Regions from separate parts of the Streptomyces sp. NPDC001700 genome, predicted to be linked through region 2. Evidence: riboswitches for the same ligand, from Rfam matches in the RefSeq annotation. Region 2 holds a riboswitch; each other region holds the start of a gene.
What was found. A riboswitch is a leader RNA that binds a small molecule or an ion and turns the genes downstream of it on or off. The one in region 2 is predicted to bind thiamine pyrophosphate.
Positions count from the first base shown of each region.

Region 1: it holds a riboswitch for thiamine pyrophosphate, as region 2 does, so the genes downstream of both, ACWC5C_RS15755 (thiamine ABC transporter substrate-binding protein) here and ACWC5C_RS18170 (purine-cytosine permease family protein) in region 2, are expected to answer to the same signal.
Region 3: it holds a riboswitch for thiamine pyrophosphate, as region 2 does, so the genes downstream of both, thiO (glycine oxidase ThiO) here and ACWC5C_RS18170 (purine-cytosine permease family protein) in region 2, are expected to answer to the same signal.

Region 1 covers NZ_JBSFGE010000007.1:115,658-125,890, forward strand. The annotation lists gene ACWC5C_RS15725 (thiamine pyrophosphate-binding protein) at 1-299, shown strand, start outside; gene ACWC5C_RS15730 (ABC transporter ATP-binding protein) at 442-1,170, shown strand; gene ACWC5C_RS15735 (hypothetical protein) at 1,152-2,366, shown strand; gene ACWC5C_RS15740 (LOG family protein) at 2,448-3,584, shown strand; gene ACWC5C_RS15745 (ABC transporter ATP-binding protein) at 3,607-4,635, opposite strand; gene ACWC5C_RS15750 (ABC transporter permease) at 4,681-6,294, opposite strand; gene ACWC5C_RS15755 (thiamine ABC transporter substrate-binding protein) at 6,354-7,427, opposite strand; TPP riboswitch at 7,423-7,526, opposite strand; gene rlmN (23S rRNA (adenine(2503)-C(2))-methyltransferase RlmN) at 7,593-8,699, opposite strand; gene ACWC5C_RS15765 (phosphatidate cytidylyltransferase) at 8,785-9,981, opposite strand; gene frr (ribosome recycling factor) at 9,981-10,233, opposite strand, start outside.
Region 2 covers NZ_JBSFGE010000008.1:306,846-317,078, forward strand. The annotation lists gene ACWC5C_RS18160 (IlvD/Edd family dehydratase) at 1-1,593, shown strand, start outside; gene ACWC5C_RS18165 (triphosphoribosyl-dephospho-CoA synthase) at 1,663-2,541, shown strand; TPP riboswitch at 2,612-2,707, shown strand; gene ACWC5C_RS18170 (purine-cytosine permease family protein) at 2,699-4,105, shown strand; gene ACWC5C_RS18175 (APC family permease) at 4,231-5,853, shown strand; gene ACWC5C_RS18180 (serine hydrolase domain-containing protein) at 5,964-7,427, shown strand; partial or broken gene ACWC5C_RS18185 (pectate lyase family protein) at 7,500-8,564, shown strand; gene ACWC5C_RS18190 (LacI family DNA-binding transcriptional regulator) at 8,601-9,611, opposite strand; gene ACWC5C_RS18195 (LacI family DNA-binding transcriptional regulator) at 9,608-10,233, opposite strand, start outside.
Region 3 covers NZ_JBSFGE010000001.1:410,745-420,977, reverse strand. The annotation lists gene ACWC5C_RS01955 (TetR/AcrR family transcriptional regulator) at 1-81, shown strand, start outside; gene ACWC5C_RS01950 (phytoene desaturase family protein) at 410-1,996, shown strand; gene ACWC5C_RS01945 (hypothetical protein) at 2,043-3,053, opposite strand; gene metF (methylenetetrahydrofolate reductase [NAD(P)H]) at 3,093-4,010, opposite strand; gene thiE (thiamine phosphate synthase) at 4,132-4,779, opposite strand; gene ACWC5C_RS01930 (Rv2175c family DNA-binding protein) at 4,924-5,289, opposite strand; gene ACWC5C_RS01925 (NAD(P)/FAD-dependent oxidoreductase) at 5,369-6,601, opposite strand; TPP riboswitch at 6,796-6,909, shown strand; gene thiO (glycine oxidase ThiO) at 6,908-8,113, shown strand; gene thiS (sulfur carrier protein ThiS) at 8,110-8,322, shown strand; gene ACWC5C_RS01910 (thiazole synthase) at 8,328-9,173, shown strand; gene ACWC5C_RS01905 (SRPBCC domain-containing protein) at 9,220-9,708, shown strand; gene pknB (Stk1 family PASTA domain-containing Ser/Thr kinase) at 9,796-10,233, shown strand, end outside.

The DNA.
Region 1 (10,233 bases), on a different contig from region 2:
CCACCGCCCGCCAGTACGACCTGCCGGTGACCTGGCTGATCGTGGACGACGGCGGCTACGGGATCCTGCGCGAGTACATGACGGACGCGTTCGGCGAGGCGACCGCCACCGAACTGGCCCGCCCGGACTTCACCGCGCTCGCCGAGTCCTTCGGCGTACCGGCCGTACGGACCGCACCCGACCGGCTGCGCGCCGACCTGGCGGCCGCGCTGGCCGCCCCGGGCCCCTCGGTCGTCGTCCTCCCCGCCCGTCTGCGCATGTTCGCGCCCACCCACCTCGGAGAGCCGCACCAGGGCTGATCGGAGGAACCCGGCCCGCGCCCGGCCGAGCCTCAGGCGCGGGCCCCGGCGGGAGTCCTTACCGTGCAGTGACCCATTGGCTCCGGCCTCGTTCACCCCGTCGGGGGAACGGGACGATCGCAGGTAAGGCGAGGTGCTCTGGATGGTGGCTCCGCCGGACAACGACGTGCTCCGGGCACGCACCCTGTCGTACGCCCATGACGGCTCGCCCGCCCTCGCCAGTGTCACCGTCGGCGCGCGCGAGGGCGAGATCCTGGCGGTGACCGGCCCCCGGGGCTGCGGGAAGACCACGCTCCTCAAGTGTCTGTCGGGCCAGTTCCTCCCGGACGACGGCGAAGTGTGGTTCCACGACACCTCCGTGCACTCCCTCACCCCCCTGAGCCGCGAGCGGCTCTGGCGCGACCACTTCGGCTGGATCGACACCGAACCGCAGCTGGTACCCGAGCTGACCGGATGGGAGAACGCCGCGCTGCCGCTGATGCTGCGCGGCACCGGGCGGCGCGCCGCGAAGAGCGCGGCGTGCGAATGGCTGGAGCGGCTCGACGTCGCGGAGTGCGCCGGGGCGCGCCCCGGCGCGCTGCTGCAGTCGCAGCGTCAGCGGGTCGCGATCGCGCGGGCGCTGGCCCCCACGCCCAGCGTGCTGTTCGCCGACGAGCCCACCGCGCCGCTGCACCGCGCCGACCGCGCCCAGGTGCTGCGTACGCTCACCTCGGCGGCGCGGACCCACGGCATCACCGTCGTCCTCGCCACCCAGGACCCGGAGGTGGCGACGCTCGCCGACCGGACCGTGACACTGCTGGACGGCCGCCTGGTGGACTCGGCGGCGTTCCCCGACGCGGAGGGCATCGCGGCGTGCTCAGCCTCCGCCTGACCCGCGGCTCCCATCCGCTGATCCTGCTGCGCCGGTCGCTGGTGGCCGTCGCGGCGGCGGGCGCGAGCTTTCTGCTGCTGTCCGCCCTGGCGTTCGCGGCGAGCCACCCGGCCGACCCCGACGGGGCGCTGGCGCGGCTGCTGTGGTGCGTCGTCCCGCTGGCCGCGACCGTGCAGCTGGCCATGTCGGTCGCCCGCGCCGACCCCAGCACCCGCCCGGGGGCGGGGTTCGCCGCGGCGGGCCTCGGCCCGGCCCGGCTGGCGCTGCTGGCGGGCGCCGCGACGGCGACGGCCTGCGCGGCCGGGAGCGCGCTGGCCCTGCTGGTCTTCCTCCATCTGCGCGGCGATGTGGGCGGCTCGTGGCTGCTGTGGGCGGGCAGCGGCGCGGCGGGCCGCGCGCTCGGCGGTGAGCGGCCGTTGCCGCTGGTCGGGGCGGTCACGCTGGTGGCCGTCGTCCCGGTGGTGGCGGGCGCGGCGAGCGCGGCGGGGCTGTGGCCCCGGCGGCCGGGGGCCGGGGCGCCGAGGCCGTTCGTCCCCACCATGACGACCGGCTCGCCGCACCCGCCGCCGCACCGCGCGGCGGCCGCCCTGCCGTGGGGCGTCGCGCTGATCGCGGCGGGGCTCGCGCTGGGGGCGTACGCGGGGCGCGGGGCGCATCCGTCCCCCATGCCCCTGTCCGGGCGGTTCGGCGGCAGCGCACCCGAGATGGTGGGCGGCTGGGCGCTGACGGTGACCGGTCTTGTCCTGGCCGGGCCCGGCCTCGTCCACGGCTGCGGGCGGCTGCTGGCCCTGGGCCGTCCGCGCCCGCTGCGGCTGCTCGCGGGGCGCGTGCTGCAGCAGGAGGCGGGGCTGATCGGGCGTCCGGTGGGGGTGCTGTGCGCGGTCGCCGCCGGGCTGTACGGAGCGCTGTGGCCGCACGGAGCGGCCCACGGTCGCCCCGGCCCCCATGGGTTCGGTCCGCTCACGGAGCTGGGCGTGGGCCTGGTCCTGATGTGCGCGTTCGCCACGGCGCTCACGGCGGCGCTGGAGGCGCGGAGCGCACGGCGGCGCACCACGGCAGCGCTGCTGCGCCTCGGCGCGTCGGCCCGGCTGCTGCGGGGCGCGGCCGCGCTGCGCGGTGGGGCGCTGCTGCTCCTGCTGGCGCCGGTGGCCTGGGGCGTGGCCCAGCTGACGACGATGCCGTTCGCCCACTCCTGACCCCGCCGACCCTTCCGACCCCGCCGACCCTTCCGACCCTGGTCTGACCCCCGCGCCGTCCGGTGTGATTAGCATGACGCCGTGCCCACCAATGACGCTTCGGCGCCCACTGAGACCACCGCACCCGACGTCGAAATAGAGTCCCTGGAGGAGTTCGACCAGGTTGTCGCCCGCGGCACCCTGGCCGGATACCGGGTCCAGTCCGTCGATCTGACGGCCCGTACGTCCGCGCTGCTGTCCACCGACACCGACCGGGCGGTGTTCCTCGGCTGTCCGATGGAACCGGAAGCCGCCGCGCGGATCCGGGCGGCGGGGGCGCTGGTCTTCCCGCCCGTACCGGACCTGCCGTTCAATCCGTACCGGGGCACCCTCTACACCCCGGCCGAGCTGTTCGAGGGCCTGGACGACGGGGACGACGGGTACGCGGGCACGCCGGACGCGCTCTCGTACGCCTGGTTCCAGCGGACCAAGGCGGACGGCGACATCTTCGCCTCGATGCTCCGCTCGATCCACGACGACGCGGTCTCCGACGCGCTGGACGAACTGCTCACCGGCTCCCGGGTGGTGGGCGTGATGGGCGGGCACGCGCTGGAGCGCGGCTCCGAGGGGTACGCGGGCGCCGCCCGGCTCGGACAGGCGCTGGCGCGGTCCGGGCTGACCGTCGCGACGGGCGGCGGCCCGGGCGCGATGGAGGCCGCCAACCTGGGCGCGTACACGGCCCCGCTGCCGGACGCGGCGCTCAAGGAGGCGCTCGAACTCCTCGCCCGGACGCCCTCGTTCCGCCCCTCGGTGGGCGCGTGGGCCGGGGCCGCGTTCACGGTGCGGGAGCGGTGGCCGGACGGCGGCGCGTCGGTCGGGATACCGACCTGGTTCTACGGGCACGAGCCGCCGAACGCCTTCGCCTCGCACATCGCCAAGTACTTCGCCAACGCCATCCGCGAGGACGGGCTGCTGGCCCGCTCGAACGCGGGCGTCGTCTTCCTGCCCGGCGCCGCCGGAACCCTTCAGGAGATCTTCGACAACGCCACGCCGAACTACTACGAGTCGCGCGGTGAGCCGACCCCGATGGTGCTCGTGGACCGCGACCACTGGACGCGCCGCCTCCCGGCCTGGCCGCTGCTCGAAGCGCTCGCGGAGGGGCGGTCGATGAAGGCCCGTATCGCGCTGGTGGACTCGGTGGACGAGGCCCCGGACGCGCTGGCCGCCCTGACCGGCTGAACGTTTCTACGGACGGGCCGCGCTACGGCGAACCGAGCACCACCACGTCCGCAGCGTCGAACACCACCCCGACCCGCTCCCCCGCCTCCGGAGCGTCCCGCAGCGCGCAGGACGCCTCCAGGCGGGGGCCCTCGGACGGCTGGAGGATGAGCGCCACGTGGTCGCCGCGGAAGGTACGGGCGGCGACCGTACAGGGCAGCCCGTCCGAGGGGGCGGTGAGCCGCACCCCGGCCGGGCGGACCAGCAGCCGGACCGGGCCCGGCCGGGAGCCCGGCGGCACCGGCAGCTTGCCCCACACCGTGTCGGCGACATCGCCGTGCACGGTCGCCTCCACCACGTTGTCGAAGCCGAGGAAGCGGGCGACGAACTCGTTCGCGGGGTGCTGCCACACCTCCAGCGGAGTGCCGGATTGCGCGATCCGCCCGTTCTCCATGACCACGACCCGGTCGGCGAGCGCGAAGGCCTCGCCCTGGTCGTGGGTGACGGCGAGGACCGTGGTGCCCAGCCGGGCGAACAGCTCCCGCAACTCCACGACCAGCCGCTCCCGCAGCCCTCGGTCGAGCTGGCCCAGCGGCTCGTCCAGCATCAGCAGCCGAGGCCGAGGCGCCAGCGCGCGGGCGAGCGCGACGCGCTGCTGCTCACCGCCGGACAGCGAGTCGATCGGCCGCCGCTGCGCGCCGGGCAGTCCGACCAGCTCCAGCAGTTCGGCGACCCGGCGATCCGCCTCCGCGCGCGCGGTGCCCCGCATCCGCAGCCCGAAGGCGACGTTGCCGCCCACGTCACGCTGCGGGAAGAGCTGGTGGTCCTGGAACATCAGCCCCACGCCGCGCCGGTGGGTGGGCACATCGCTCTGGTCGCGGTCCGCGAGCCACACCCGGCCGGAGGCGGCGCGCTGGAGCCCGGCGACCACGCGCAGCAGGGTGGACTTGCCGCTGCCGCTGGGGCCCAGCACGCAGACCGTCTCGTGCTCGGCGACGGCCAGGTCGACGGCGTCGAGCGCGTCATGGCGGCCGTACCTGACCGTCACCTCGTCCAGTCGCAGCAGCGTCATCGGGCTGCCCCTATAGCAGAACCCGCCATGTCAGAACCCTCCATGTCAGAACTCCCCCGAGCGGTCGGTGCGGACGCGTTCCAGGGCCAGCAGGGAGCACGCGCACACCACCATCAGGATCGTGCTCAGGGCCATCGCCTGCCCGTAGTTGAGCTGTCCGGCGCGGCCCAGGAAGCGCGCCACGGCCACCGGGAGGGTGGGCAGGTCCGGGCGGGCGATGAACACCGTGGCCCCGAACTCGCCGAGCGATACGGCGAACGCGAACCCCGCCGCGACCGCCAGCGCCCGCCCCACCAGCGGCAGGTCCACCTCGCGCCAGGCGCGCAGCGGGGACGCGCCGAGCACGGCGGCCGCCTCCCGAAGCCGGTGGTCCACGGCGCGCAGGACGGGCAGCATCGTGCGCACCACGAAGGGCACGCCCACCAGGGCCTGGGCGAGCGGGACGATGACCCAGGAGGCGCGCAGATCCAGCGGGGGCTCGTCGAGCGCGATGAGGAAGCCGAAGCCGACGGTGACAGCCGAGGTGCCCAGCGGCAGCATCAGCAGCGCGTCGAAGCCGCGGACGAAACGCCCGGCGCCGCGGGTGAGCGCGGCGGCGGCGAGGCCGCCGACGACGAGCGCGAAGAGGGTGGCGACCGCCGCGTACTGGAGGGAGTTCCCGATGGCCTCCACGGGCGCCACGAAGAAGGTGCCGCCGCTGTCGGCGGCGGACTGGAGCGCCCGGTAGTACGTGAACCCGTAGCCGTCCGGCCCGTGCAGCGAGCGCTCCACCAGCACCGCGAGCGGCACCACGATCAGCAGCGCGACGACGGCCAGCACCCCCGCGAGCAGCCCCCACTGCGCCGCGCCCTGTGGGCGGCGCGCGGTCCGGGCGGCGTCGACGAGCCGCAGGGCGCCCTCCCGGCGCCGTACGGTCCAGGCGTGCAGGGCGAGCACGGCCGCGACCGCCGCGAACTGGACGAGGGTGAGCACCGCGGCCGTCGGCAGGTCGAGCAGCTGCGCGGTCTGCCGGTAGATGGCCACCTCCAGGGTGGCGTAGCGCGGGCCGCCGAGGATCTGGATCACCCCGAAGGAGGTGAACGTGAACAGGAAGACCATCAGCGCGGCGGCGGCCACGGCGGGCCCCAGCGCGGGCAGGGTGACCCGGCGCCAGGCGGCGAGGCGGCTCGCGCCGAGCACCCGGGCGGCCTCCTCCTGACGCGGATCGAGCTGCGCCCACAGCCCGCCGACGGTGCGGACGACCACCGCGTAGTTGAAGAAGACGTGGGCCAGCAGGATCGCCCAGACGCTGGTGTCCAGCCGTATCCCCCACAGCTCGTCCAGCAGCCCGCCCCGGCCGAGCAGCCCCAGGAACGCCGATCCGGCGACCACGGTCGGCAGCACGAACGGCACGGTCACCACGGCGCGCAGCAGCCCCTTGCCGGGGAAGTCGAAGCGGGCGAAGACATACGCGCCGGGCAGCGCGACCGCCAGCGTCAGCCCGGTCGACGCGGCCGCCTGCCAGCCGGTGAACCACAGGGTGTGCAAGACGGACGGATCGCCCAGCACCTCGGGTATCCGCCCGAGGTGCCAGCGGCCGTCGGCGCGCAGCCCGCGGGTGACGATCGCGGCCACCGGATACGCGAAGAAGACGCCGAAGAAGGCGAGCGGGATGGCCATAAGGGCGAACCGCACGGCGGCACCGCGGACGCTCCTCCCCGCACCCTTCTCGCGAGGCGCTACAGAACGAGCGAGGACCATGCCTTGACCCAGGGCTCACGGTTCTTGGCGATCTTGCGCGGGGGCAGCGTGGCCGGATCGGCGACCTTGGCCCCGTACCGGGTGAAGATCTCCGGCAGCTTCGCGTCCTCGCGCACCGGATTGACGTACATGTTCAGCGGTACGTCCTCCTGGAAGCGCTTGGTCAGCAGGAAGTCCAGCAGCGCCTTGCCCCCCTTGGTGTTGCCCGCGCCCTCAAGCAGCCCGGCGAACTCCGTCTGCCGGAAGCAGGTGCCCTCCGCCACCCCGGTCGGGGCCTTGGCGGGCTTCGACTTCGCGTCGGCCACCTCGGCGGGCGGGCTGGAGGCGTACGAGACGACGAGCGGCTTGTCGCCCTTGGCGCCGCCCGCCGAGCCGGAGAAGCGGTCGTAGTACGCCTGCTCCCAGCCGTCGACCACCTCGACGCCATTGGCCCGCAGCTTCTTCCAGTAGTCCCGCCAGCCGTCGTCGCCGTAGCGGGCGGCGGTGCCGAGCAGGAAGGCGAGGCCGGGGGACGAGGTGGCGGCGTTCTCGGTGACCAGGAGGTTCTTGTACGCGGGCTTGGTCAGATCGGCGAACGTCTTCGGCGGCGCGAGCTTCTTCTCGGCGAAGTACGCGCGGTCGTAGTTGACGCAGATGTCGCCGTAGTCGACCGGGGTGACGCGATGCTTCGCCTGGTCGAGCTGGTGCGCGGCCGGGACCTTGTCCAGGCCCTTCGCCTCGTACGGGGTGAACAATTCATTGTCCAGCGCGCGGGAGAGGAGGGTGTTGTCGACGCCGAAGAACACATCGCCCTGCGGATGGCCCTTGGACAGGATCGCCTGGTTGACGGCCGCCCCCGCGTCGCCCCCGGCCTGCACCCGCACCTTGTAGCCGGTGGTGCGGGTGAACTCCTTGAGGACCGCCTTGGACGCCGCGAACGAATCGTGCGAGACCAGGGTGACGGTCTTGGAGTCCTTGCCCTCCGCCGCACCTCCGCCGCAGCCGCTGAGGACGCCGGTGCCGAGGGAGCCGACGAGGGCGGCGGTGAGCGCACGCCGAAGATGGCTGTTCATGGTGAGGCTGACTCCCTACGCCGGTATGACCCGGATCAGGTTGGAGGGTCTGCGGCCGTGCCGCACTCTCAGCGCTGTCGCGCTCCCCTGTCGGAATGTTCAGTTGTCCGTCACTACGGGATGGTTGTACGACGGGTTGTGCGAAGGCACCGTATCAGCCGGTGGTCAGCGCTCCGTGGCCGCCAACTGACCGCACGCCCCGTCGATCTCCTGCCCCCGGGTGTCCCGGACGGTCACCGGCACCCCGTGCCGCTCCAGGGCCGCCACGAACGCCTTCTCGTCCTCCGGCCGGGACGCCGTCCACTTGGAGCCGGGCGTCGGGTTGAGCGGGATGAGGTTGACGTGGACCCGGTGGCCCTTGAGCAGCCGGCCGAGCAGATCGCCGCGCCAGGCCTGGTCGTTGATGTCCCTGATCAGGGCGTACTCGATGGAGATCCGGCGGCCGGACTTCTCCGCGTACTCCCACGCCGCGTCCAGCACCTCGCGCACCTTCCAGCGGGTGTTGACCGGGACGAGGGTGTCGCGCAGCTCGTCGTCGGGCGCGTGGAGGGAGACCGCGAGGCGGCACTTGAAGCCCTCGTCGGCGAACCGCAGCATCGCCGGGACCAGCCCCACGGTCGAGACGGTGATGCCGCGCTGGGACAGCCCGAGGCCGTCCGGCTCGGGGTCGGTGAGCCTGCGGATGGCGCCGATGACCCGGTTGTAGTTGGCCAGCGGCTCGCCCATGCCCATGAAGACGATGTTGGACAGCCGGGCCGGGCCGCCCGGGATCTCTCCATCCCTCAGGGCCCGCATCCCGTCGACGATCTGGTGCACGATCTCGGCGGTCGACAGATTGCGGTCCAGACCCGCCTGGCCGGTGGCGCAGAACGGGCAGTTCATGCCGCAGCCCGCCTGGGAGCTGATGCACATGGTGACCCGGTCCGGGTAGCGCATCAGCACGGACTCGACGAGCGTGCCGTCGAAGAGCCGCCACAGGGTCTTGCGGGTGGTGTCGTCGTCGCAGCTGATGTGCCGCACCACGCTCATCAGGTCCGGCAGCAGCTCCGTCGCCAGCTTCTCGCGCGCGGCGGCCGGGATGTCGGTCCACTGGGCGGGGTCGTCGGTGTAGCGGGCGAAGTAGTGACGCGACACCTGCCCGGCCCGGAAGGGCTTCTCCCCGAGGGCGGCGACGGCCTCGCGGCGCTCGGCGGGGGTGAGGTCGGCGAGATGCCGCGGGGGCTTCTTGGCCCCACGCGGCACGGCGAAAGTGAGTTCTCCGGGCTTAGGCATGGCCGTACCAGTGTCGCAGACACGCGGAAGGCCCCGCGCCACGGGCGGCGCGGGGCCCTGAACAGCCCTGTTCGGTACGGACGGCTCAGCCGCCGCCCACGAAGATCACGAACAGCAGCCACACCACGGGCGCGGTGGGCAGCAGCGAGTCGAGCCGGTCCATGATCCCGCCGTGGCCGGGCAGCAGCTTGCCCATGTCCTTGATGCCGAGGTCACGCTTGATCATGGACTCGCCGAGGTCCCCCAGGGTCGCGCTGACCGCGACGGCGAGGCCGAGCAGCAGCCCCTGCCACCACACGCCGTCCCTGATGAGGTACTGCATGCACAGCGCCCCCACGACCATCGCGAACGCCACCGCGCCCATCAGCCCCTCGCGGGTCTTGCCGGGGCTGATGCGGGGCGCGAGCGGATGCTTGCCGAAGCGCCAGCCGACCGCGTACGCGCCGGTGTCGCTCACCACCGTCAGCAGCAGGAAGGTCAGCACCCGCTGCGGGCCGTCGTGCTCGGCGGCCAGTATGAGCGCCACGAAGGTGGCGAGGAACGGCACGTAGAAGGCGGCGAAGACGCCCGCCGTGACGTCCCTGAGGTAGTTGTCGGGTGGCTCGGTCATCCGCCACACGAGCACGGCGAGCGCCGTGAGCGACACCGCCACCCAGGCGCCCTGCGCCCCGCGCACATAGCCCGCGACGACCATGGCGACACCGCCGACGGCGAGCGGCACCAGGGGGACCCGGATGTCCTTCCGCTCGGCCAGCCGGGAGGTCAGCTCCCACAGCCCGACGACCACGGCGACCGCTATCACGCCGATGAACACGGGCTTGTAGATGAAGAGCGAGGCGACGATGATCGCGCCGAGGCCGACGCCCACCCCTATCGCGGCGCGCAGATCGCGGCCCGCGCTCTTCTTCTTCGTCCCCTGACCGCCGCCGCTGCCGGGCGCGCTCCCGGCGGACTCGGGGCCGGGGCCGGGGGGCGTCGGCGGCTGCCCGGCGGGCTGCTGCCGGGGGCCGGGCCGAGGCTCACGCTCATCGCGGAACAAGGGGCCGCCCGGCCGGGCGGCCCCCCGGTCACGGCCGGCGGCGTCGCCGGGGTCGCCGCCTGCGTGCGGCACGGTGGGCATGGGGCGAGTCTGCGCCGCTTCGGCCACGTCGTGCGCGGGACCCGCCGAAGCGGGACCCGCCGAAGAAGGGGGCACCTCCCAGCCGTAGCCGGGGGAGGTGCCCTGATCAGTCGGTCCCCAGAGTCCGGCGCGTGGTGGGGCCCCCCAGGAAGAGTCGTTCATCAGACCTCGAGCAGCTCGGCTTCCTTGTGCTTGAGCAGCTCATCCACCTGCGCGACGTACTTCGCGGTGAGGTCGTCGAGCTCCTTCTCGGCACGGCGGCCCTCGTCCTCGCCGACCTCGCCGTCCTTGATCAGCTTGTCGATGGACTCCTTGGCCTTGCGGCGGATGCTGCGGATCGAGATCTTCGCGTCCTCGCCCTTGCCCTTGGCGACCTTGATGAACTCCTTGCGGCGCTGCTCGGTCAGCTCCGGG
Region 2 (10,233 bases):
CAGATCGTCATCTGCAACACCTGGTCCGAACTCACGCCCTGTAACAGCCACTTCCGCGAGATCGCCGACCATGTGAAACGGGGCGTGTGGGAGTCCGGCGGGGTGCCGCTGGAGCTTCCGGTGCCATCGCTGGGGGAGACCCTGCTGCGCCCGACCGCGATGTTCTTCCGAGACCTGGCCGCGATGGTGACCGAGGAACTCATCCGGGCCAACCCCGTCGACGGGGTGATCCTGCTCGGCGGCTGCGACAAGACCGTACCGTCCCTGCTGCTGGGCGCCGCGTCGGTCGACCTGCCCACCCTGATGGTCACCGGCGGCCCCATGCTGAACGGCTCGTGGCAGGGGCGCCCGCTGGGCTGCGGCACCGGGGTGTGGGAGCTGAGCGAGGAGGTGCGGGCCGGGCGGATGGAGCGCTCGGAGCTGCGCCGGGCCGAGTCGGCGATGATCCGCAGCCGGGGACACTGCAACACCATGGGCACGGCGTCCACGATGGCGTGTGCCGCCGAGGCGCTGGGCATGACCCTGCCCGGCAACGCGGGTCTCCCGGCCCCCGACAGCCGTCTGCTGGAACTGTCCCACGCGGCGGGCAACCGCATCGTCGACATGGTGCGCGAGGATCTGCGGCCCAGCGCCATCCTGACGGCGGAGGCACTGCGGAACGCGGTGCGCGCGGTGGCCGCCATCGGCGGCTCCACCAACGCGGTCGTCCATCTGCTGGCGCTCGCCCGCCGGGTCGGGGCGGACTTCGCGCTGGACGACATCGACCGCGCGGGCCGTGGCATCCCCCTGCTCGCCGATGTGCAGCCCGCGGGCTCGCACCTCATGGAGGACTTCCACCGCGCCGGTGGCCTGGACGCCGTCCTCGGGGAGATCAAGGAACACCTGGAACCGGCCCTCACCGTCTCCGGCCACCCCCTCACCGAGCAGTTGTCCGGCCACCCCAGCGCCGATCTCACCGTCATCCGCACCGCACAGGACCCGATCGCCCACCACGCCGGGCTCGCCGTGCTGCGCGGCAACCTCTGTCCCGACGGAGCCGTCATCAAACCCGCCGCCGCGACACCGGAGCTGCTGCGCCACCGGGGCCGCGCCGTGGTGTTCGACGGCATCGAGGACTTCCGTACCCGGATAGACGACCCGGACCTGGAGGTCGACGCGTCCGATGTGCTGGTCCTGCGCGGCTGCGGGCCACGCGGCTACCCCGGCATGCCCGAGGTGGGGAACATGCCCCTGCCGCCCGCGCTGCTGCGGGCCGGGGTGCGGGACATGGTGCGGATCAGCGACGCCCGCATGAGCGGAACCGCCTTCGGCACCGTCGTCCTGCACATCGCGCCCGAGTCGGCGGCGGGCGGCCCGCTGGGCCTGGTGCGGTCCGGCGACTGGATCGAGCTGGACACCGAGCGGCGGCTGCTGCGGCTGGACGTACCGGACGACGAACTCGCCGCCCGGCAACCGGTCACCGCCGCCGCGCCACCGGCCACCAGCGGCTGGGAGCAGATCTACCGCGACCACGTCGAACAGGCTGACCGTGGCGCCGGACTGGACTTCCTCAGCGGCACCCGCGGCTCGTTCGTCGCCCGCGAATCGCACTGAGGTGATGCCCACAGCGGGGTCACAGGAACATCCCACGTTCCGGAAAGGTTCGCCCTCTAGCCTCTGTCCATGCCCACGACGCGTTCCATGGATGAGGCACTGGCGCAGACCGCCGTACGAGCCCTGATCTCCCAGGCGGAACTGACCCCGAAACCGGGCCTCGCGGACACCCGCGACCTCCAGGCCCGCGCCACCGGCGCCGATCTGCTCGCGCTGCGCTGGGCGGCCAAGGCGCTGGCGCCCGGGTTCGCGGCCATGGCCGCCGCCGCCCGCCGCCCCGGCGAGCCGACGCGCGCGCTCCGTGAGGAGCTGGGCGCCATCGGCCGCTGCGCCGAGTGGACCATGGCGCGGGCCGATGGCGGCACGGCCGGTGACCGAGCCGGTGGCCCCACCGGTTCGGCCACCGGCCGACTGCACCACGGCGCGCTGTGGGTGCTGGGGCTGCTGGTGGCGGCCACCGCCCTGACTCCCGGCGCCACACCCCACGACGTGACCGCCACCGCCCGGCAGCTCGCGACCCACACCGACCGGGGCGCCCCGCGCAGGCCATCGGCGGGCTCGCAGGTGTCCGCCACCTACGGGGCGGCGGGTGCGCGCGGCGAGGCGCGCGCCGCCTTCCCGCATGTGCGCCGCGCCCTGGACGTCCTGTCCAGGACCCGTGCGGCGGGCGCCACCGAGACCCAGGCCCGGCTCGACGCGCTGCTCACCGTGATGAGCACCCTCCAGGACACCGGGCCGCTGTACCAGGCGGGGCCGCCCGCCCTCCGCCGGGTGCAGGACGGGGCGCGCGGGGTGCTGGAGGCGGGCGGCACCGCGACGGCCCCGGGCGCCGCCGCCCTCGCCACCCTCGACGCCGAGCTGCGCGGCGCGGGCATCGCGCCCCGGGGAAGCGCCGCGGTGCTGGCGGGGGCGCTGTTCCTGGACGCGCTCCCGCCAGTGGCCCGCTAGCTGCCCGGTGGCGGCCCGCACCCGCCCCCGGGACCCGGGCCACGTGGCGAGAGGTTAGGGTGGGCCCGCTCCACCGGACACGGGGTGCCCCCACGCGGGGGCTGAGATCACACCCGTCGAACCTGAACCAGTTAGCACTGGCGGAGGGATGTCATCGATGCCATTGCCGCATGCTGCCACCGAACCGGCGCCCACCGGCGCGGAATCCGTCTTCGACGGGCGGATGCCCACCGCGCCCGGTGATCTGCGCGTCGAGGCGCGCGGTATCGCGCCGGTCCCGGAAAGCCACCGCTACGGCGGACCGGGGCGCCTGTTCACCGTGTGGTTCGCCCCGAACCTGACCATGACCGGCGTGTTCACCGGCACCGTCGGCATCGGCCTCGGCCTGGACTTCGCCACCGCGCTGGCCGCCGTCGTCCTGGGCACCCTCATCGGCGCCGTACCCACCGCGTATCTGGGCACCTGGGGCAGTCTGACCGGAGCCGGGCAGCTGCCCCTGGCGCGGCTGGCGTTCGGCCGTGCCGTCAGCGTGCCCGGTGTCCTGCAGTGGCTGTCGTCGATCGCCTGGGACGCGCTGATCGGCCTGTTCGGCGGTGACGCGCTGGCCCGGCTGTGCGGGCTGCCGTTCTGGCTCGGCGTGCTGCTCATGATGGCCGCGCAGGGGGCCCTCGGGGTGCTGGGCTACGAGGCCGTCCACCGGATGCAGAAGCTGATGACCTTCGTCCTCGCCGCCGCGTTCACCGCCCTGGCCGTCAAGCTGCTCGACGGTGTCCACCCCGCCACCAGCGGCTCGGCCCATGGCGCCGACCGCCTCGGCGCGTTCGTCCTGACCAGCACGATCGCCCTGAGCCTGGCGCTGTCGTGGGCGCCGTACGCCAGCGACTTCAGCCGCTATCTGCCCCGCGCCACCTCCCGGACGCGGATGTTCTGGTGCACGCTGTCCGGCGTCACCGTGTCCTTCGTGGCGGTCCAGGCGCTCGGGCTGTGGGGGGCCTCCGTCTTCACCGACCAGACCGCCCGTGGCGTGGACGAGGCGCTGGGCGGCGGGGCGCTCGGCGCGTTCGGGCTGCTGGCCGTGGCGCTGGCCGCGCTGTGCAGCAACGCCATGAACGACTACAGCGGCTCACTGGCCCTGCAGACCGCCGGTGTCCGCATCCCCCGCCCGCTGGCCGCCGCCCTCGCGGCCGTGCTCGGCTTCCCGCTGGTGCTGTGGATGCACGCCGCCGACACCACCGCCCGCTTCCAGAACGTGCTGCTGTTCGTCGGCTACTGGATCCCCGGGTTCGTCGCGGTCGTGGCCGTCGACTGGTTCGCCCGCGCGCGGGCCCGGGGCGGCGCGCCCATCGACCTGGCCGCCGAGAGCGCCCGCCCGCAGCCGTGGTGGCCCGCACTGCTGGCGTTCGGCGCCGCGTTCGCCGCCGCGGTGCCGTTCATGGACACCACCCTGTACACCGGCCCGGTGGCGGCCGCGCTGCACGGCGCCGACCTCGCCTACTACGCCGCCTTCCTCGCGGCGCTCCTCGTCTACACCCCGCTCAGGATGCGCCGCCGTACGGCTCATTGAGGCCGCGTTTCGTCGGTGAAAGCGGCCCATATCCGCACGTCACACGGCATCCGGCCACCGAGTCCCACGGTGTGCGTGGCACCCTGGGCTTTTCGACCAACCGCACCACCGAGGAGAAGTGCCACGTGCCGCAGAACCAGCCAGCGGAGTCCATCGCCGCCCCGGCGGTGCTCGCCGAGGAACGCAGACTCCACAAGGACCTCGGCTTCTGGGGCCTGACCGCGATCGGGTTCTCCAACATCCTCGGCTCCGGCTGGCTGTTCGCCGCCCTGTACGCCGCCCAGACCGCCGGGCCCGCCGCGCTGCTCTCCTGGATCGCGGCGGGAGCGCTGTGCGCCCTGATCGCCCTGGTCATGGTGGAGCTGGGCGCCACCCGCCCGGAGGGCGGCGGCACCGTGCGGTGGCCGCTGTACGCGAGCGGGCGGCTGGTCGGCACGATGGTCGGCTGGTCCGTCGTGCTGTCCGTCGGCGGTACGGCCGCGGAGATCAGCGCGATCATGCAGTACGCCGCGCACTATCTGCCCGGGATCTACGACGGCGGCAGGCTCACCCTCCCGGGCCTCGGCGTGGCCGTCGTGCTGAGCGTCGTACTCACCGCGCTCAACTGGTTCGCGGTGCGGATATTCGCCCGGCTCAACAACCTGGTGTCGGTGTTCAAGGTCGTCATCCCCGTGGTGACCGTCATCGCGCTGTTCCTGTCGGGCACCCACTCCGGGCGCCTCACGGAACACGGCGGTTTCGCCCCGTACGGCTACGCGGCCTGCCTCACCGCCCTCGCCGGTGGCGGCATCGTGTACTCCGTGAACGGGTTCCAGGCCCCGCTGGACTTCTCCGGTGAGGCCCGCAATCCGCGCCGTTCCGTCCCGGCCGCGGTGCTCACCGGGATCGGCCTCGCGGTGCTGGTCTACCTCGGGCTCCAACTGGCGTTCCTGTACACCGTGCCGGACTCGGCGCTGGCCCACGGCTGGCAGGGCGTCAACTTCGAGTCGCCGTTCGGGCAGCTCGCCCTCATCCTCAATCTGCACTGGCTGGCCACGCTGCTGTACGCGGACGCCGTGATCTCCCCGGGCGGCTCCGCCTACGTCGGGGTGGCGGTCAACGCCCGGCACACCTACGCCCTGGCCAAGAACGGCCTGCTGCCCCGCTTCTTCATGCGCATCGACCCCGGCTCCGGCGTGGCACACCGGGCGCTGCTGTTCAACCTCGCGGTCATCGTGATCTTCATGCTGCCGTTCGGTGGCTGGCAGGACATCGTGAGCGTGATGGGCGATATGTATCTGCTCATCTACGGGGCCTCGGCGGTGGCCGTCGCGGTGTTCCGGGCCCACGACCGGGAGCGGGGAGTGCCCCGGATGGACGGGCAGGTGCCGGGGGTGCGCTGGATCGCCCCGCTCAGCTTCGTGGTGGCCAGCGAGTTCGTGTTCTGGTCCGGCTGGCACGATTTGCGGCTCGCACTGCCCCTCGTACTGATCGGGGTCCCGCTGTTCCTGCTCCAGCGGCGTGGCACCGAAGGGCTTCCGGCCCTCGGCGAGCTGCGGCACGGGGCCTGGTTCGTCTTCCACCTGGCCGCGCTGACCCTGCTGTCGTGGCTGGGCTCCTTCGGCGGCTCCGGCCACCTGCCCGCGCCGTACGACACGATCGCGGTGGGCGTCCTCGCGTTCGGCGTGTTCGCGTGGGCGGTGCGCTCGGGCGCCGCCCACCTCAGGACGGGGCCCGCCGAGGTGGCACCCTCGGCCCCGCCGGTCTGAGGTCCCGCTGCGTCCTGCCGGAAATCGCCTGGCGCGGTGGTGCTGCTTCGTCGGATGATCGCAGCACCACCGGCCGTGCACGACCCACCGCATACGGAGGATGAGACGCGATGAGTGCTCGGAGTGCGCGCCCCCTGCCCGAGAGCACACCCGCCGCGCAGGGAGTGGACGCGCGCGGCGTCGGCGCGTTCGTGGACGCGCTGGAGGCGGCGCCCGGCATCGAGCCGCACAGCCTGATGATCGTGCGCCACGGTCATGTGGTCGCCTCCGGCTGGTGGGCGCCGTACACCCCGGACCGGCCGCATCTGCTCTACTCGATCAGCAAGAGCTTCACCTCGACGGCGGCCGGATTCGCGGTGGCCGAGGGGCTGATGAGCCTCGACGACACGGTGCTCTCCTACTTCCCCGAGTTCGACGGCGACATCACGGACCCGCGCAGCCGGGCCATGCTCGTCCGGCATGTGGCGTCCATGGCCAGCGGCCATCTGGCCGAGACCCGGGAGCAGGCGTTCTCCCGCGACCGGGACGAGCCCGTGCGCGGGTTTCTGCTGACGCCGCCCGACCGCGACCCCGGTACGGTCTTCGCCTACAACCAGCCCGCCACGTACAGCCTCGCCGCGATCGTCCAGCGGGTGACCGGGCAGTCGCTCATCGACTACTTGCGGCCACGGCTGTTCGACCCCCTGGGGATCGCCGAGACGGCCTGGATCCAGCGCCCGCCCGGCCGCGACCTCGGGTTCAGCGGCATGTTCGCCACCACGGACGCCATCGCCCGTCTCGGCCTGCTCTACCTCGGCAACGGGGTCTGGGAGGGCCGCCAACTGCTGCCCGCCTCCTGGGTGGCCGAGGCGACCCGGGCGCACATCACCAACGCGGACGGCACCGCCTTGGGCGCTCGGTCCGACTGGCAGCAGGGATACGGGTTCCAGTTCTGGCGGTCCCGCCACGGCTACCGGGGCGACGGGGCGTACGGGCAGTTCTGTCTGGTGCTGCCCGAGCACGACGCGGTGATCGCCACGACCGCCGACACCGAGGCCATGCAGGCGGTGCTGGACCTCGCATGGCGCCATCTGCTCCCGGCGTTCGGCCCGGCGCCGCTCGACGGACGCGAGGACGAGGACGCGGCGCTGCGGCGGCGGCTCGACGGGCTCCAACTGCCGCCGTCGTACGAGAAGTTCAGCCCGGAAGCCTCATCGGTGGCCGGGGCCACGACCTTCACCCCGGCGGGTGGCACCTGCGCGGACCAGCCCACGCTGGCGGAGGTGACGGTCGCCGCAGACGGCGATGGTGTGTGGACCCTCTCCCTGGCGGAGGGCACGTCCCGGCTCGATGTGCGGCTCACCCCGGAGTGGACGGTCGAGGAGGGCACGGACGGGCGGGTCCCCACGGCGGCGAGCGGCGGCTGGACCGATCCGGACACCTTCGTGGCCGACATCGCGTTCCTGGAGACCCCGCACCACCTCGACGTGACCTGCTCGCGGGCCGACCGGACCTTCACCGCGCGCTGGCGCACGACACCGCTGCACTCGGCGCTGCTCCCCGCGATGGGAGTGCCCCGCCGCGCCCGGGGGTGACCCGGCAACCAATGGCGGCTCGGTGGCGACTGTCGCATGGACGGTTCCACCGAGCTGAGGAGTGGTGTGGTCATGGCGGCCCAGTGGCAGCGCATACGAGGAAACGGCGGGCGCGGAACGGGTGCGGTGGTGTGGGCGGTGCCGCTGGCAGTGGCCCTGACGGTCGGTCTCGCCCCCCAGGGACCAGGCTCCGGCTCCCCGGCGGATACGAGCCCGGTGGCCGCGGCGGCGACCACGGCGTGGGCCGATGGCGTCGCCGACGGGTTCGCGTCGGTCAACGCGCTCGGCCAGAACGGTACGTACGGAGGCCGTGACGGCAAGACCGTGACGGTGCGGACCCTGGCCGATCTGGAGAAGTACGCGACGGCCGCCGAGCCGTACGTCATCGTGGTGGCCGGGGCGATCACCATGGACCCCAAGGGCAAGGAGATCAAGGTCGCCTCGGACAAGACGATCGTGGGCCAGGGGAGTGCGGGCGAGATCGTCGGCGGCGGCTTCTTCCTCGGGCAGGGCGTGCACAACGTCATCATCCGCAACCTGACGATCCGCGACTCGTACATGGGCACGTGGAACGACAAGGAGCACGACTTCGACGCCATCCAGATGGACGGCGCCCACCATGTGTGGATCGATCACAACGACCTGAAGCACATGGCGGACGGCCTGATCGACAGCCGCAAGGACACCACGTATCTCACGGTCTCCTGGAACCGGCTGCAAACGCACAACAAGGCGTTCGGCATCGGCTGGACGGAGAACACCACGGCCGACATCACCATCCACCACAACTGGTTCCGGGAGACGGAGCAGCGCAACCCGTCCGCCGACAACATCGCGCACGCGCACCTGTACAACAACTACCTGCAGGACGACCCGAACACGGACATCGCCTCCTCCTACGGCAACTACTCGCGCGGCAACACCAAGATGGTGCTGGAGAACAGCTACTTCGAGGGGATGAAGAACCCCGTCACCAAGGACGCCACCGCCTCGATCGTCCAGCGCGGCAACATGTTCGTCGGCACCAGCGGCCGCAACGAGAGCGGCGGCACCGCCTTCGACCCCAAGGCGTACTACGCCTACACCCTCGACTCCGCCGCCAAGGTGCCGTCGGTCGTGAAGTCCGGATCCGGACCCGGCGGCACCCCGGCGCGGTAACGGGCGCTTTGGGAATCAGCTTTGGCGGGCCGGGCCCGTGGATTTCCGGATGACGAGGTCGACCGACAGGTCGAGCCGGATCGGGGCCCGGTCCGGCTCACCCGTGACGGCGCCGAGCACCCGGATGGTCTCGGCCGCCATGTCCTCGAAGGGCTGACGCACCGTGGTCAGCGCGGGCGCGGCGGACCCGGCGGCGTCGATGTCGTCGAAGCCGACGACGGAGACATCGCCGGGGACGCGCAGCCCGCGTTCGGCGCACGCCTCGATGACGCCGAGCCCCTGGAGATCGTTGCCGGTGACGAAGGCCGTCGGCGGATGCCACAGATCCAGGAGGGCGTGGGCTGCGCGCCGGGCGGGCTCGCTCTGGAAGGCCACCGAACGGATCAGTTCGCGGTCCGGGCGGATCCGCGCGTCCCGCAGCGCGGCCAGATATCCGCCGAAGCGCGCCCGGCAGCAGGTCAGTTCCATGGGCCCGGAGACCAGCGCGATCCGCTCGTGGCCGAGCCCGGTGAGATGGCGGGCGGCCATCGCCCCGCCCCGCCACTGGGTGGCCCCGATGGCGTTCATCCCGGAGGGCGCGTCGCCGATGGTGTCGAGCACGACCACCGGGATACGGGCGTGCGCCAGCCGTTCCGTGACGACCGGCGGGACGGGGGAGAGGACGAGCACGACACCGCTGGGACGGCGGGCGACCAGGGCGTCGAGCCAGTGCGGGTCGCCCTCGGAATGGCTCACCGTGAGCGCGTACCCCAGGGAGCGCAGCACGGTGGAAAGGCCACGGATGAGGGGCGCGTTGACGGCACTGCTCGCACAGCCGAACACCACCTCGACCGACCCGTGGCGCGGTCCGCGCGGGCGCCACTGGTATCCGGTGGCCCGCACCGCGTCGAGGACGCGCCGCCGCACCTCGGCCGACACCCCGGGCCGTTCGTTGAGGACCTTGGACACCACGCTCTGTGAGACGTTCGCGGCTTCCGCCACCGTCGTCATGCGCACCGCGGATCCTGTGGGGGTTCGTACCGTCATCGCTGCCTCCTCCAGCCGCGTTGAGCCGGGCAGTCCTGTTGAGCCGGGCGGGGCGCGGTGCTCTGCCGCACCACGAGCGAGGTCGCCAGCTCGACGCCGCGCCCGGCCGTCGAACCGCGCCGCGCCTGCTCCTGGTCGATGAGCCGCACCGCCTCGGCGGCCATCTCGGCGAGCGGCTGGCGGACCGTGGTGAGCGGAGGCGTCAGCATCGCGCACACCGCCGTGTCGTCGAACCCCACCACCGACAGCTCCTCCGGCACCCGCAGCCCGCACGCCCGCGCCGTCTGGTACGCCCCGGCCGCCAGCACGTCGGACCCGGCGAAGACGGCGGTCGGCGGGGCGGCCAGGGCGAGCAGGGTCGCGGTGCCCTCCGCCCCCGCTGTGACGCGGAGTTCGCCGTACCGGGTCAGGGCCGGATCGGGGGCGAGGGAGAACTCGCGGTGTGCGGCGAGGTAGCCCTCGTACCGCTCCCTGGTGCACGGGGCTTCGGAGGGCCCGCCGAGGAAACCCACTCGCCGGTGGCCCAGTTCGAGGAGGTGTCGGGTGGCCGCCGCGCCGCCCGACCAGTTCGTCGCCCCGACCGTCGGGACCGCGAACTCCCGTACACCGCCCGGCCCTTGCA
Region 3 (10,233 bases), on a different contig from region 2:
GACGTCCACGCAGCCCTGTCCCGACTGCTGCAAGGGCGGGTAGGCGGAGCCCTGGCCAAGGGGGCTCCGGCTCCGGGCTGACCCGTACGACAACAGAAGGCGCTGTTCCGGAGCGGTTCGACCCCCATCGACCCGCCGCGGAACAGCGCCTCCCCCCGTACTTCCCCCGTTTTCCCCCGTGAGAGCCCCCGGGGCGTATTCCCCGGCGGCTCCCCCGTCCGGAAGGCCACCGTGCCGTTCCGCCGCCCCGTGTCGGCGGTCCGGTCCGCGTCCTTCCGTGTGCACCACTCTCTCGTTTGCGGGGGCGGCCGCCCATCCGCGCGCCTACTCATCTCGCCGACTAGGTACGGGTACTCAGTGCCTGGGGACGGGCGCGGGGCTGTCGGTGGGGCCGGATAAAGTCACTGGCATGGCACGGATTGCGGTGATCGGCGCTGGGATGGGCGCCATGGCGACTGCCGCCCGGCTGGCCGTCGCGGGCCACCGGGTGGTGGTGTACGAGCGCGGGCCGACCCATGGCGGCGGGGTCGGGCTGTTCGAGCGGGACGGATTCCGCTTCGACACGGGGCCGGGGCTGCTGCGGCTGCCCGCCGTCTACCGGGACCTGTTCCTGAAGACCGGCAAGGAAAGCCTGGAGAAGACGGTCCGGCTCACCCAGGTCGACCCGGCGGCGCGGCACCTCTTCGCCGACGGTACGGAGGTCCTGCTGCCCAACGCGTCGCGCGCCGGGGTGCTCCAGGCGCTGGACGGCGCCTTCGGCGCGGGCGCGGGCGAGCGCTGGAGCGATCTGGTCAACCGGGCGCGCGAGGTGTGGGACGCCACCCGCCGGCCGCTCCTGGAGGAGCCGCTGCGCACCGACTGGCGGGTGCTGGGCGGCGATCCGTATCCGGCCGCGCCCCCCGAGCGGCGCGGCTGGTTCGGCGGGCTCTTCGCGCGCGGCGGCGGCCGCCGTCCGCAGCTGCCCACCCTGGCCGAGGTGGCGCGGCGCGAGCTGGCCGACCCGCGGGCCGCCGCCCTGCTGGAGAGCCACGCCCTCGCGCACGGCATGGACCCGCGCACCGCCCCCGCGAGCGCCACCGTGCTGCCCTATGTGGAGCAGACCTTCGGCACCTGGTACGTCGGCGGCGGGATGCGGGCGCTCGCCGACGCGCTGTACGAGCGCTGCGGCAAGCGCAAGGTGGAGTTCCGCTTCGAGTCGGAGGTCACCGGCATCGTCGAGAAGGACGGCCGGGCGGCGGGGGTCGAGCTGGCCGACGGCACGGTCGCCGAGGCGGACGCGGTGGTCGCGGGCATCGACCCGGCGCTGCTGCCCGCCCTGCTCGGCGGCCAGGAGCCATGGCGGGAGGGCGAGGACGTCACGCCCGGGCCGGGGCCCGTCAGCGGCCCGCCCGGCCGCCTCACGGTCCTCCTGGCGCTGCGCGGCGGCCGCCCCGAGGGCGCGGTGCACCGGACCGTGGTGCACGCCCCGGACCGCGACGCGGAGCTGACCGCCGTGTTCGGCTCAGCAGATGAAGGCCAGAGCGAGAGCGGCCTGCGCGCGTCCTGTCCCCGCCCCACGGTGACCGTGCTGCGCCCGGACGACCCCGCGACCCGCCCCGACGACGGCCACGAGGCCGTCACCCTCAGCGCGGTCGTCGCCCCGCACGGACCGGTCGACTGGACCAGCGGGAAGGCGGCCGAGGAGGGCGCGGAGCGGCTCATCACGGCCGCCGAAGCGGCCATACCGGGGCTGCGGGACCGCATCCTGTGGCGCGAGGTGCGCACCCCCCGCGACACCGCCTCGGCCACCGGGGTCGCGGGCGGCGGAGTGCCGGGCCCGGCGCTGGCCGGTGCCGAGGGCCGGTATCTGCGCCCCGCCAACCTCACCCGGCTCCCGGGCCTCTATCTGGCGGGCGGCTGGTCCCACCCGGGCGGCGGGCTGGCCCACGCCGGAATGTCGGGTGCGCTGGTGGCGGGCCTCATCGTCGAAGGCCAGGACTGGCGCGGCTCGCAATGAGCCGCGCCCGTCCTGGCCCTCATCAGACGGAACGGACCGGAGCGGGTCAGAAGCGGTACTGCTCGTCGTACCCCTGCTGGAAGCCCTGCTGGTCGTCGTAGGGGTACGGGGGCTGATCCGGCTGGCCGGGCTGTCCCGGCTGCCCGGGCGGGAGGTCGCCCTCGCGCTGCTGCGGGACCCAGGGCCCGCCCGGCTCCATCGCGTCGGCGCCCGGCATGTACTGCTGCGGCGAGCCGTACGAGGCGTCCGCCGCGTAGTGGTCGCCGCCGCCGAAGGCGTACGGGTCCTGCTGGTAGCCCGCGTACGGGTCGTCGTACTGCTGCTGCGGGTAGGGCTGCTGCTGGGCGTAGCCCTGCTGGTCGTAGGCGCCCGCGTACGGGTCCTGGCCGTAGGCGGCGTACGCCTGCTGGTCCTGGTAGCCGTACTGCGCGGCGTCCGCGTAGACGTCCTGGCCCTGGCCGTAGCCCACGTCGCCGTAGGCAGAGTCCTGGAAGCCCGGCTGGCCCTGGAAGCCGGGGGCGCCCTGGGCGTCCTGCGTGCCGTAACCGGCGTACGTCTCGTACGCGCTGTAGCCCGCGTTCGGGTCAGCGTAGCCGCCGCCGGCGGGGGTGAACGGGGACGGCTCCTCGTAGACGCCGTACTCGCTGGTGTCGTCCGGCATCGGCTCCGGCCGGTAGGTGGGCGGCTCGGGCCGCTCGACCCGGACGTCCTCGACGTCCGAGATCCGCAGGGCCGGTTCGGGCTCCGGACCGTCCGGCAGCGGGTCGCGCTCGCGTCCACGGCCCAGCCCCGGCAGCCCGGGCAGGCCTTCCAGGGCCCAGCCCTTCTCGAAGCCCTGGCGGAAGGAGAGGGTGACGTACGTCTGGCCGACCGCGAAGGCGATCGCGCCGATCGCGATCACCACCACCGCCGGGATCAGCACCCCGACGACCACGCCCAGAAAGCCGACGAAGGCCAGCAGCCGCCAGCGCAGCCGCGCCTTGTACTGCAGCAGTACCTCTCCCAACAGCCACAGCGCCACGACGCCGAAAGCGATGTAGAGGACCGTCCAGCCCATGCCCGCCCCTCTCAGTGCGGCTGCCCCTCGGCCGCCGTATCAGGACCGCTGGTGCAGTCCCAGATTCTTGTAGATTTCCAGCGTCGCCGTGGAGTGGTTCAGGGTAATGAAGTGAAGCCCGGGGATCTCCTCGGCCATCAACCGCGCGCACACCTCTGTGGCGTAGTCGATCCCGATCGAGCGTACAGCCGCCGCGTCGTCCTTCACCGCCAGGATGCGTTCGGCCAGCTCCGGTGGGAAGGCGGCGTTGCTGAGCTGCGCGAACCGCTCGATCTGCCTGACGTTCGTGACCGGCATGATCTCAGGGATGATCGGTGTCGTACAGCCCGAGGCCGCGACCCGGTCGCGCAGCCGCAGGTAGTCCTCCGGGTAGAAGAACATCTGGGTGATCGCGAAGTCGGCGCCCGCGCGGCACTTGTCGACGAAGTGACGGATGTCGGTGTCCCAGTCCGTCGAGCGCGGGTGCATTTCGGGGAATGCGGCGACACCGACGCAGAAGTCCCCGGACTCCTTGATCAGGCGGACCAGCTCGGCGGCGTAGGTGATGCCGTCGGGGTGCTTGACCCAGTCGGCCATCGGGTCTCCGGGCGGGTCGCCGCGCAGGGCGAGCATGTTCCGGATTCCGGCACCGGCGTACTGGCCGATGATGTTGCGCAGTTCGGCGAGGGAGTGGTTGACCGCGGTCAGGTGCGCGACGGGGGTCAGGGTGGTGTCGGTCGCGATCTGCTCGGTGGCGCGGACGGTGCCCTCACGGGAAGAGCCGCCCGCGCCGTACGTCACGGAGACGAAGGTCGGTGAGACAGCCTCCAGTCGGCGGATGGCGTTCCACAGCGTGTGCTGCCCCTTGTCCGTTTTGGGGGCGAAGAACTCGAAGGAATACGATTGCTCACCCGACGCGAGCAGGTCACGCACGGTAAGGGCTCGATCAGTCCTGGTGGAAGCGGTGCCTAGGGCCATACGGGAAGGTTAGCCAGCCGGGTGGTCGGCGCCCACCCGGCAACGTGGTTATGGGGGTTTTGCCGGGCTCCTGTCCGCAATGCGGACGGAAATATCGAGCCGGGCTCAACTCCGACACCTGCTAGACATCTGTCGCTCGCACACGCTTCGCCAGCGCTTCCGTGGCCGCCGCCGGATCCGTGGCCTCGGTGATGGCCCGCACCACGACGACCCGGCGCGCTCCCGCCTCCAGGACCTGGTCCAGGTTCGACGCGTCGATGCCGCCGATCGCGAACCAGGGCCGGGCCGGGCGCCGGGCGGCGGCGTGCCGGACCAGGGAGAGGCCGGGCGCGTGGCGGCCCGGCTTGGTGGGGGTGGGCCAGCAGGGGCCGGTGCAGAAGTAGTCCACGCCGGGCTCGGCGAGGGCCGCGTCGACCTCGGCCTCGGCATGGGTGGAGCGCCCGATCAGCGGGCCGTCGCCGAGGATGGCGCGCGCCGCCGGGACCGGCAGGTCGCCCTGGCCCAGGTGGAGCACGTCGGCGCCGGTGGCATGGGCGACGTCGGCGCGGTCGTTGACGGCGAGCAGCTTGCCGTGGCGGCGGCAGGCGTCGGCGAAGACGGCGAGGTGGTCCAGCTCCTCGGCGGCCTCCATGCCCTTATCCCGCAGCTGGACGATGTCCACCCCGGCGGCCAGCACGGCGTCCAGGAACTCCGGCAGGTCGCCCTGGCGCTTGCGCGCGTCGGTGCACAGGTAGAGGCGGGCGTCGGCCAGCTGCTCGCGTGCGGTCATGGGTGGCTTTCCCCCCGGGTCGTGCGGCGCACGGGCCGGGACGGGCGACCGCCGTCGGATGACAGCGGTCGGCCCGGCCCGTACGCCTGGTGGTGGTTCGGATACGGCGGACGGAAAACGGCGGACAGGAAACGGCGGACGGCGTCAGACGGCGAGCGCTTGCGCGCGCCGCTTCACTTCCGTTCCGCGATTCTCGCGCAGCGCCTGGGCCGGGGTGCCCGGCAGGCTCGGGTCAGGGGTGAAGAGCCACTCCAGCATCTCCTCGTCGCTGAAGCCGTCGTCCTTGAGCAGTGTCAAGGTGCCCACGAGGCCCTTGACGACCTTTCCATCACCGATGAAGTCCTCGGGCACCTGGAGCACCCGGTTCTCGCCACGGCGCACCGCGATCAGCTGGCCCTCCTTGACCAGCTGCCTCACGCGCGTCACCTCGACGCCGAGCCGGTCGGCGATGTCGGGGAGAGTGAGCCAGGCGGGGACGAGAGCATCGATCTTTGCGTCAATCTCGGTCACAGGACAAGCCTGCCATCTGGGACTGACAGTGGGTAGCCGGGCGTCCGCCGTGCGGACCTCCCGGGCCCCTCCGGGGCCGTCACAGAACGGCCGACTTCAGCGGAACGGAAGGATCTGTTGCGCGGGTGCGGTCCAGTCGGGCGCCGCGTTCGATCAGCTTGCGGCCCTGGGCCAGATCGCGCGGACGGCCGACCGCCAGCAGGGCGACCAGGGCCCCGTCCCGCAGCCAGCACACCGACCAGGCGGCGCCGTCCGGGTCGCCCCGCCAGACCAGTTCGTCGGCGTCCGAGTGGTGTCCGGCGTACTGCACGAAGCGCCCGAACTGCTCGGACCAGAAGTAGGGCACCGGGTCGTAGACCTGGCCGGGGAAGTGCGCGGTGCGGCTGCCGACCACATTGGCGGCGACCGTCCGCGGCCCCTGGAGCGCGTTGTCCCAGTGGTGCACCAGCAGCCGGGTCCCGTAGCGGGCGGAGGGGAAGGACGCGCAGTCGCCGACCGCGTACACCTCGGGCGCCGACGTACGCAGCCCCTCGTCGGCGGCGACGGACCGGTCCTCGGCGAGTTCGATGCCCGAACCGGCCAGCCAGCCGGTCGCGGGCCGGGCGCCGATGCCGATGACCACCGCACCGGCCCGCAGCCTGGTGCCGTCGCCGAGCTGGAGTCCGTTCCGGTCGATGCCGGTCACCCGGGCGCCGGTGACCAGGGTGGCGCCGTAGTCCGCGTACCAGCCGGTCATATGGGCCGCGACCTCCGCCGGGAGGGCGCCCACCAGCGGCCGGTCCGCGGCCTCGACGACCGTCACCGCGCAGCCCGCCTCGCGGGCCGCGGTCGCGAACTCCGCGCCGATCCAGCCCGCCCCGACCACCACGATCTCGTCCTGCCGGGCGAGCACCGGGCGCAGCCGTTCGGCGTCGTCCAGGGTCCGCAGGAGGTGGACACCGGGCACGCCCTCGCTGCCGGGCAGGGCGATCGGCTCGGCACCGGTGGCGATCACCAGGACGTCGTACGGGATCGGGCCGGACCCGGTCGCGACCGTCCGCCCGGCCGTGTCCAGCCCGGTCACGGCGACGCCGAGCCGCAGCCCGATGCCGAGCGCGGCGAAGTCCACGTCGAACGCGGACCCCTCGGCCTTGCCGAGCAGTACGGCCTTGGACAGCGGCGGCCGGTCGTACGGCTGGTGGGGCTCGGCGCCCAGCAGCAGGATCTCCCCGCTCCAGCCCTGCTCACGCAGCGCGACGGCGGTCTGCACCCCCGCCATGCCCGCGCCGACGATCACCACCCGCTGTCCGCCGCCACCCGCCGAGGACGCCATCGTCTTCGTCGTCTCATCGCTCACACGATCACTGTATTGCGGCAGGTGGGGCGGACCGGAGAGCGCACGACGAGATCTCGGGCACAGACCGACGGGCCGGACGTCCTGTCGTATCGCGGACACGGGGCCTCCTGCCCGGCCCGCCCGGGACGCTCCCTTCCGGCCGATTCGGGGCGCGTACTAGGGTGGCGGGACAGAGCACTCGCGGGAGCCCGGGCGCACCGGGCTGAGAGGGAGGCTGGCGCGGCCTCCGACCGTACGAACCTGATCCGGGTCATGCCGGCGAAGGGAGGGGGCGACCAGCCCATGCACACACCACAGCGAATAGCCCGGGATGGCGCACCGTACGACGTCCTGGTCATCGGCGGCGGCATCATCGGCCTGGTCACGGCCTGGCGGGCGGCCCAGCGGGGCCTGCGCACCGCCGTCGCCGACCCGGCGCCCGGCGGCGGGGCCGCCCGGGTCGCGGCCGGGATGCTGGCGGCCGTCACCGAGCTGCACTACGGCGAGCAGACCCTGCTCGGACTGAATCTGGCCTCGGCGCGCCGCTATCCGTCCTTCGTGGCGGAGTTGGAGGAGGCGAGCGGCCATGACCTGGCCTTCCGCACCTGCGGCACGCTCTCGGTCGCGCTCGACGCGGACGACCGCGCCCATCTGCGGGAGCTGCACGCCTTCCAGCAGCGGCTCGGTCTGGACGCACAGTGGCTCACGGGGCGCGAATGCCGACGCCTGGAGCCGATGCTCGCGCCGGGCGTGCGCGGGGGCCTGCGCGTCGACGGCGACCACCAGGTCGATCCGCGGCGGCTGGCGGCCGCGCTGCTGACGGCGTGCGAGCGCGCCGGAGTGGATCTCCACCGGGCCGCCGTGGAACGGCTGCTAGTGGAGGGCGACCGGGCCACCGGGGCCGAGCTGGCGGATGGCGCGCGCCTGACCGCCGGGCAGACCGTGCTGGCCGCGGGCAGCCTCAGCGGGCGGCTCCCGGGCGTCCCCGAGGCGGTCCTGCCGCCCGTACGCCCCGTCAAGGGCCAGGTGCTGCGGCTGTCGGTGCCCGGCCCGTACGCGCCCTTCCTGTCCCGGACCGTACGGGCCGTCGTACGCGGCGGGCACATCTACCTCGTCCCGCGCGAGAACGGCGACCTGGTCGTCGGCGCGACCAGCGAGGAGCTGGGCTGGGACACCACGGTCACCGCGGGCGGGGTGTACGAGCTGCTGCGCGACGCGCACGAGCTGGTGCCCGGCATCACCGAACTGCCGCTCGTCGAGACCCTCGCCGGGCTCCGCCCCGGCTCCCCCGACAACGCCCCGCTGCTCGGCCCGACCGAACTGCCGGGCCTCCAGCTGGCCACCGGCCACTACCGCAACGGCGTCCTGCTGACCCCGATCACCGGCGATGCCATGGCCGAGGCGCTGACGGGCGGCGAACTCCCGCCCGAGGCGCGGCCGTTCTCCCCTCAGCGCTTCGCGACTCCCCCCGCAGAAGTCCAGGCAGCAGTACAGGAGCACACCGCATGACCGTCACCCTGAGCGTCACCGTGAACGGCGAGCCCCGCGAGCTGCCCGGCGGGACCACCCTCGACGGGGTCGTCGCGACCCTCACCCAGGCGCCCAAGGGCGTCGCCGCGGCCGTCAACGAGACGGTCGTCCCGCGCGGCCAGTGGCCCGCGACCCCGCTCGGCGACGGTGATCGCGTCGAGGTCCTCACCGCGGTCCAAGGAGGCTGACCCTCATGTCTCACCCCATAACGTCGCACCCCACGACGCTCGATCAGGTCCTCACCGACGCCGATCCGCTCACCATCGCCGGTACGTCCTTCGGCTCCCGCCTGATCATGGGGACGGGCGGTGCGCCCAGCCTGGACATCATGGAGCGCTCGCTGATCGCCTCCGGCACCGAGCTGACCACGGTCGCGATGCGCCGCCTGGACCCCGCGGTGCAGGGCTCGGTGCTGTCCGTACTGAACCGGCACGGCATCCGCCCGCTGCCCAACACCGCGGGCTGCTTCACCGCCGGGGAGGCCGTGCTGACCGCCCGGCTCGCCCGCGAGGCGCTGGGCACCGACTGGGTGAAGCTGGAGGTCATCGCCGACGAGCGCACCCTGCTCCCCGACCCGATCGAGACGCTGGACGCCGCCGAGACCCTGGTGGACGACGGCTTCACGGTCCTGCCGTACACCAACGACGACCCGGTGCTGGCCCGGAAGCTGGAGGACGTCGGCTGCGCCGCGATCATGCCGCTGGGCTCACCGATCGGCTCCGGCCTCGGCATCCGCAACCCGCACAACTTCCAGCTGATCACCGAGCGGGCCCAGGTCCCGGTGATCCTCGACGCGGGCGCGGGCACGGCGTCCGACGCGGCGCTCGCCATGGAGCTGGGGTGCGCGGCAGTCATGCTGGCCTCGGCCGTGACGCGCGCCCAGGAGCCGGTGCTGATGGCCTCGGCGATGCGGCACGCGGTGGCCGCCGGGCGGCTCGCGCACCGGGCGGGCCGTATCCCCCGCCGCCACTTCGCCGAGGCGTCGTCCCCGGGCGAGGGGCTGGCCGCGCTGGACCCGGAGCGGCCCGCGTTCGCGTAACGCCGTCGTCCGGGGCGGCCTACCGTGGAATGCGGAGGTGGTCGCCGTGAGGGAACCGACAGCCGGGCCCGAACCGACAGCCGTGCCCGTGGGCGACCGGATCGAACGTGAGACATACGTCTCCGCTCCCATCGACCGCGTCTGGCGGGTGCTGACCACGCCTGAGCACATCCGTACCTGGTACGCCCCCGGCGGCTGCGAGATCGAGCCGCGCCCCGGCGGGACCGTCCGCTTCCGCTGGGACGAACACGGGGAGTTCCACGGCCTGGTCGAGCGGGCGGTGCCCGACGCCCTGTTCCGCTTCCGGCTGGCCCACGCGCCCGACCGCGCGCCGGACGGCCCCGGGCAGGCCACCGTGGTCGAGTTCACGCTCTCCCCGGAGGGCGCGGGCACCCGCCTCCGCCTCGCCGAGACCGGCATCCGCGCGCTCGACCTCCCGGACGACGCCAAGGCCCGGCACGCCGAGTACGCCGCCCTGGCCTGGACCTCCGCCCTGGAGGAGCTGGCCGCCCTCGCCGCCGCCTCACATAACTGAGGCCCAAGTCACCGTTGTGTCGCAGTAAGGACCGGAGATGGGGCGGGCGGCCCGGAGCGGCCGTGACGGCTCGTAGACTGCCTTCTCGTGGATACGACGCTCCAGGACCCTCTGGTCGGGCAGGTGCTCGACGGCCGCTACCGCGTTGAGGCGCGCATCGCCGTCGGCGGGATGGCGACGGTCTACCGGGCCGTCGATACGCGGCTCGACCGCGTTCTCGCCCTGAAGGTGATGCACCAGAGCCTCGCCTCGGACGCCGCCTTCGTGGACCGCTTCATCCGCGAGGCCAAGTCCATCGCCAGACTCGCGCACGCCAACGTGGTCGGCGTCTACGACCAGGGCACGGACGGCCCGCACGTCTACCTGGCCATGGAGTACGTCGCCGGGTGCACCCTGCGTGACGTCCTGCGCGAGCGCGGGGCCCTCCAGCCGCGTGCCGCGCTGGACATCCTGGAACCGGTGCTGGCCGCGCTCGGCGCCGCCCACCGGGCGGGCTTCGTCCACCGCGACATGAAGCCGGAGAAC